2 regions of the Pseudarthrobacter sp. SORGH_AS 212 genome follow, and region 2 is predicted to be linked to the other one. Evidence: predicted binding sites of a transcription regulator. Region 2 holds the regulator's gene; the other holds the start of a gene.
What was found. Region 2 encodes Rex, which represses fermentation and respiration genes when NADH is low (regulators of the CRP and FNR family bind a similar motif). Its sites were predicted from a motif close to CTTGTGAANNNNTTCACAAG; they were not measured.

Region 1: the regulator Rex is predicted to act here: its motif matches at 929-948, upstream of ugpC (sn-glycerol-3-phosphate ABC transporter ATP-binding protein UgpC).

The regions. Positions count from the first base shown of each region.
Region 1 covers NZ_JAUTAA010000001.1:1,086,647-1,089,895, forward strand. The annotation lists gene QE394_RS04825 (trehalose-6-phosphate synthase) at 1-36, shown strand, start outside; gene otsB (trehalose-phosphatase) at 26-856, shown strand; gene ugpC (sn-glycerol-3-phosphate ABC transporter ATP-binding protein UgpC) at 1,076-2,158, shown strand; gene QE394_RS04840 (DUF4032 domain-containing protein) at 2,307-3,249, shown strand, end outside.
Region 2 covers NZ_JAUTAA010000001.1:2,995,935-2,999,183, reverse strand. The annotation lists gene QE394_RS13680 (hypothetical protein) at 1-390, shown strand, start outside; gene QE394_RS13675 (hypothetical protein) at 503-1,402, shown strand; gene QE394_RS13670 (redox-sensing transcriptional repressor Rex) at 1,449-2,153, opposite strand; gene QE394_RS13665 (glutaredoxin family protein) at 2,243-2,497, opposite strand; gene QE394_RS13660 (HAD-IB family hydrolase) at 2,586-3,249, shown strand, end outside.

The sequences.
Region 1 (3,249 bases), 1.9 Mb from region 2:
GCGCTGAACGAGAAGGTGGTCCGCGATGACTCCTGAACCAGGTACGGCAGCGCCGCTCGCCCTGACACCGGAACTGAGGGAAGCCGTCCGGACCATCGCCAGCACTGACCAGTTGCTGGTGGCAATGGACTTCGATGGCACCATGGCACCGATCGTTCCGCATGCGGACGATGCCCGGCCGCTCCCTCGCGCGGCCGCCGCCTTTGCCGGGCTGGCGGCGCTTCCACGCACGACGACGGCACTCATCTCAGGACGCGCCCTCGCCTCGCTGCGCGGCGTGGCCTCGCCGCCGGCCGAGTCGCTGCTCATCGGCAGCCACGGCGCGGAAGCCTGGCTGGGCCCGGGGTCCGCAGGGCTCGAGCTGGACGAAGACCAGCGGACGCTGCTGGCCGAGGTCAGGGGCGTCCTCGCCGAGATCGCCGGGGAAGCCCCTGGAACAATGCTCGAGGACAAGCCGGCAGGCGTGGTGCTGCACACACGGCAGGCTGCGGACGATGTCGCCGAGGACGCCGTCGCCGCCGCGCGCTCACTGCTGGAGGACCGCAAGGGCGTGTTCCTGAAGAACGGCAAGCGGGTTCTGGAAACCTCCGTGGTGCACGCCTCCAAGGGCGAGGCAGTCGCGTTCCTTCGCCAGGCAGCGGGAGCTACCGCCGTGCTGTTCGCGGGGGATGACACCACCGACGAAGATGCTTTCGCCCGCCTTGGGCCGGGGGATGTGGGGGTCAAGGTAGGCCTCGACTTCACCCAGGCGCAGTACCGGGTGGAAGCTCCGGTCCACGTGGCAGAGCTGCTTGAAGCGCTGCTTGCGGCGCGGAGCTCTGCCGTGGGCGGACGGGACGGGACGCCTGCCGGCTAAACGGCCGGCAACGCCCCCGGTGTGACGTTCGTAACATTTGCGATAAAAAGCGAAGGTTCTGCCATACTCTTTCTTGTGATGTGGCGCACAAGAACCGTGCGGCGTCACTCGATGCGCTCCGGCCCTGCCGGAACGCATATGCAACACAAAACTGAACAAACATGAACCATTCACAACGGATCGTCCGGCACGTACCTGCCGGTGAAGGGATTGATAACTGTGGCTACAGTTACTTTTGATAACGCTACGCGTCTGTACCCGGGCACAGATAAGCCCGCCGTCGATAAGCTCAACATCGACATCGCCGATGGCGAATTCCTGGTCCTCGTTGGACCCTCCGGTTGCGGTAAGTCCACCTCCCTGCGCATGCTCGCAGGCCTCGAGGACGTCAACGCAGGCCGCATCCTGATCGGTGACCGCGACGTCACCGACGTCCCCCCGAAGGACCGCGACATCGCAATGGTCTTCCAGAACTACGCCCTGTACCCGCACATGACTGTGGCGGACAACATGGGCTTCGCACTGAAGATCGCCGGCATCTCCAAGGAGGAGCGCGCAGAGCGTGTCCGCGAAGCCGCCAAGCTCCTTGACCTCGAGCAGTACCTGGACCGCAAGCCGAAGGCACTTTCCGGCGGCCAGCGCCAGCGTGTTGCCATGGGCCGCGCCATCGTGCGTAACCCGCAGGTCTTCCTCATGGATGAGCCGCTGTCCAACCTTGACGCCAAGCTCCGCGTCCAGACCCGCACGCAGATCGCCTCCCTGACCCGACGCCTGGGCGTCACCACGGTTTACGTGACCCACGACCAGGTCGAGGCCATGACCATGGGTGACCGCGTTGCAGTCCTCAAGGACGGCCTGCTGCAGCAGGTGGACACCCCGCGCAACCTGTACGACCGCCCAAAGAACGTCTTCGTTGCCGGCTTCATTGGCTCCCCTGCCATGAACCTGCTGGAACTTCCCGTGGTCGACGGCGGCGTACAGTTCGGTGGCACCGTCTACCCCGTGCCGCGCGACGTCCTCGAGGAAGCACACGGCTCCACGGTCACCGTCGGAAGCCGCCCTGAGGACCTGGAGAACGCTCCCCACGGTGAGGGCCTTAAGGTCGAGGTCGATGTCGTCGAAGAGCTCGGCGCCGACGCCTACGTCTACGGCCACACCACCCTCGACGGCAAGGACCACGACATCGTGGCACGCGTCGACGGCCGCCGTCCTCCGATGAAGGGCGAATCCATCTACGTCCGTCCGCAGTCGGGCCACGTGCACCTGTTCGACACCAAGACCGGCCTGCGCCTGGGCGACTAGTCCCCACCGGCGCCGTGGGCCCACCACCGGCGCCCTAACTAACAGACGGCGGCCCGCACCACTTCGCAATGGTGCGGGCCGCCGTCGGCCGTTAACCGTCCCGCGGAAGAATTAGCCGGGCACGCCCTTGTACGGAAGAATTGAGTCCATGACCGAGGAACACAGCGCCCAGTGGCACGACGAACCCACCGACTACGGGCAGATCGGAAAACTGCCGCGGTTCACCGCCGCCAGCGCCGATGACAACAAGGCCGCCTCGGTCTCAAGCTCGCTGAACATTACCGCGGCGGCCGCCGATCCCGAACTGCTGGACCTGCCGTGGCACATCGCACTGGAGGACTGGCCGGCAGAGAACCTTGCCGCCCTCCCCCGCGGCATTTCCCGCCACATCGTGCGCTTTGCACACCTGGGCGGATCGGTGATTGCCATCAAGGAAACCTCCGAGCACGTTGCGCGCCACGAGTACCACATGCTGCGGAAGCTGGCCCGGCTGGATGTGCCCTGCGTTGAGCCCGTTGCGGTCATCACTGGCCGGACCACCCTGGACGGTCGTCCGCTTAACCCTGTGCTGGTCACCCGGCACCTGAAGTTTTCGATGCCGTACCGTGCACTGTTCTCACAGATGCTGCGCAAGGACACGCTGACGCGCCTCATTGATGCCCAGGCGCTGCTTCTGGTCAGGCTGCACCTCATCGGCTTCTACTGGGGCGACGTTTCACTGTCCAACACCCTGTTCCGGCGCGATGCGGGAGCCTTTGCCGCCTACCTGGTCGACGCCGAGACCGGCGAACTGTACCCGGACCTGTCCCTCGGGCAGCGGGAATACGATCTCGAAATTGCCCGGGTCAACATCGCCGGCGAACTCATGGACCTGCTGGACGGCGGCCTGATCGAGGAGAAGGTGGACCCCGTGGCCACCAGCGAACTGATCATGGACAGTTACCGGCGGTTGTGGGCAGAGCTGACCGAAAAGGAATCCTTCGAACTCGGGGAACGCTGGCGGGTGGGCGCGCGCATCCGCAGGCTCAACGAACTCGGCTTCGACGTCGAAGAATATGCCATCAAGACCACGCAGAACGGTTCCACCATCC
Region 2 (3,249 bases):
AAGGTCTCCTTCTGGATCTGGTTTGTGGGCGGAGTCCTGTCCCTGCTGGGAGGCCTGCTGGGAATGCTGGCTTCGCTGGTCCTGTTCGCCGCGGCACCGGCGGCTGCCATGGGCGTGGTGGTGCTGATGCTGCTGGCCGCCGCGGTGGGGGCGGCCCAGATGGTCTTCGCGCTCAAGATGAAGGCAGGGCGGTCCTGGGCGCGGGTGGCCCTCACTGTGCTGGCGGCCATCACCCTTGGCCTCGCCGTGGTGAATGGCTCCGCCGGCACCGGCCAGGCCGGGAACTGGGTGGCGTTCGTGGTGGCGCTGGCTGCAACCGTCCTGATGTGGTTGCCGAAGGCGCAGGCCTGGTTCCGCGGAAGTCCGCGCCGGAATACCTCTTCCGAATGATCCCCAAGGGCGGCGGCCGGGGGTACGGTGGTCTTAAGTCATGCTGGGGGTAGGGGCACTGGACCGATCCTCGGCAACCCACCTGTAACCCGACATGAATAGAGGACCGCTCATGAGCACTCCCCCTGTCCCGCCGCCGGGATCCAACGATCCCCACTCCGGCAGTTCAAACACCGGCAACTCGAACACCAACGGCGATGCCGGCAACCAGCCGCCGCGCTTTGGCGAAAACGCCCCGCAGTATGGCCAGAACGCACCCCAGTACGGGCAGAACGCGCCGCAGCAGGGCCAGGACCAGCCGCAGTACGGCCAGAACGCTCCGCAGTACGGGCAAAACGCGCCGCAGCAGGGCCAGCAGTTCGGTTCGCAGCCGCCGGCTGCCCCGCAGTACGGGCAGAACGCACCCCAGCAGGGCCAGCAGTACGGCCAGGGCTATGGCCAGCAGTTCGGCCAGAACGCTCCAGGTAACGGTCAGCAGTTCGGCCAGTCGCCGTACGGCCAGTCCCCCTACCCGTCTGAGCAGCCCCAGCCGGCCGGCAGCAACGGGGTTCCACAGCTGGTCAACATTTCCTTCTGGCTCCTGCTCGCGGCCGCAGCCATTTTCGTGATTTCCATGCTGACGGGCCTCGGCCAGTTGAACGACCCCGTGTTCCGCCAGACATTCGAGGACCAGATGGAGTCGAGCGGCGCCACCGGCGTGACATACGACGACGTCCAGGGCTTCATTGGCGGAACCCTGGTGGTATTCGCCATCCTGGGCGCCGGCCTGTACTTCCTGGTGGCCTTCTTTGTCCGCAAGGGCAAGAACTGGGCACGCATCCTGGGAACGGTCTTCGCGGGCCTGTCGGTCTTCGGGCTGTTCGGTATCCCCACCTTCGGTACGCTCGGCACCGTCCTGGGCATCGCGGCCATCGTGCTGCTGTACCTGCCGGCCGCTGCGCCGTACTTCCGGAAGCAGCAGCCCTTCGCCAACCCTTACGGTGGCGGTTTCGGCAGCCCGTACGGCCGCTGACCCTTAGCTCCACTCCCGCGGGCGCGGGTTCCGGACCTGCCGGTTTTCAGGCAGTCTGCTCCGGGGCCTGCGCCCGTTGTGCGTGGTAGGCAAGGATCTGAAGCTCGGTGGCCATGTCCACCTTGCGCAGGTTGACGCCCTCGGGGACCTGCAGCATCACAGGGGCGAAGCTCAGGACGCTCCGCACGCCGGCCGCCACTACCCGGTCGCAGACCCCCTGGGCTACGGATGCCGGCAAAGCCAGCACCACCATGTTGGCCCCGGTCCGGTGCAACACCGCTTCCAGGTCCGCGACATCGCTGACCCGCAGCCACCCCACTTCGTTTCCCACCACCATCTGGTCGGCGTCGAAGATGGCCACTACGTCGAATCCCCTGGACTCGAACCCGCCATACCGGGCCAGGGCCTTGCCCAGGTTGCCGGCGCCCACAATGGCGACCTTCCAGTCGTGCGTCAGGCCCAGTGCGGCAGCGATATGGCGGCTCAGGTACTGGACTTCGTAACCCACCCCGCGGGTGCCGTAGGAACCTACATGCGAAAGGTCCTTGCGGAGCGTGGAGGAACTCACGCCGGAGGCTTCGGCCAGTGATTCGGAGGACACCCGCTCGATGCCGTCGGCCAGGAGGGTGTTGAGGGCGCGGAGGTAGATCGTCAGCCGTGCCACCGCTGCGGGCGGAATCTGCTTGGCCGGCGTACCCGTGGCGTCCGGCAGGTCCGGGACGGCCTGGGGAGTTGAGTCCAGCGAAGTCACCAGCCCTCCCTTGCATCGCGTTGTGCCTCCACTCTAGAGCCCCATCGCCGGTGCCAACAAAGCAGGTACCGTCACGTCGGACCGCGCCCCTACTGCGCCATGGCCCGTTGCAGGACGCGTTCCAGCCGGGCTTCGTCGATCTTCCAGAAGTCGCGCTGCACACCGTCCACGAGGACCACGGGGATTTCCTCCGCATAGCGTTCGCGCAGTTCCGGTTGGTTGTCCACCAACTCTTCGCTCCACTTAAGGCCCAGGGCGGCAGTGACCCGGCCGACGGCGTCGCGCGCGTCTTCGCACAGGTGGCAGTTCGCTTTGGTGACCAGTACAACATGGGGTGTGGGCATGCTTTAACGGTAGCGCCGTTGAAGCACGCCTACACCCCGCCCGGCATGCCGGCCGCGGCCGCCCGGTGAATTGACTAGACTCAAGTCCATGCCCGAGGAGAAATACGTCGCCGTTGTGACCCGGCCGGTCGCTGCGCCGCAGCCGGGCGAGGCGGCGTTTTTCGATGTGGACAACACCCTCATGCGCGGCGCCAGCCTGTTCCACGTGGCCCGGAAGATGCACCAGCGGGGGGCATTCACGCTGGCGGAGGCAGCCGGTTTCGCCTGGAAGCAGTTCAAGTTCGTGGCCCGCGGCGAGAACATCGACGACGTCCACGCTGTCCGTGATTCAGCGCTCACCCTCGCTGCCGGCATCGCAGTGGAGGACATCAAGGCGCTGGGCGAAGAGGTCTACGACGAGATGATCGCCTCGCGGATCTGGCCCGGTGCCAAGGCACTGGCCGAACAGCACCTCAGGGTGGGCCGCCGCGTCTGGCTGGTCACCGCCACCCCCATTGAAGTTGCGACAGTCATCTCCACCCGGCTGGGCCTGACCGGGGCGCTGGGAACGGTGGGCGAGGTCTCGGACGGAATGTACACCGGCAGGCTGGTGGGAGACATTCTGCATGGCTCTGCCAAAGCGGTGGCGGTGCAGGGCATCGCTGACCAGGAGGACCTGGACCTTAAGCGCTGCTGGGCCTACAGCGACTCCTACAACGACATCCCGCTGCTGTCCCTGGTGGGCCATCCGGTGGCCATCAATCCGGACGCCA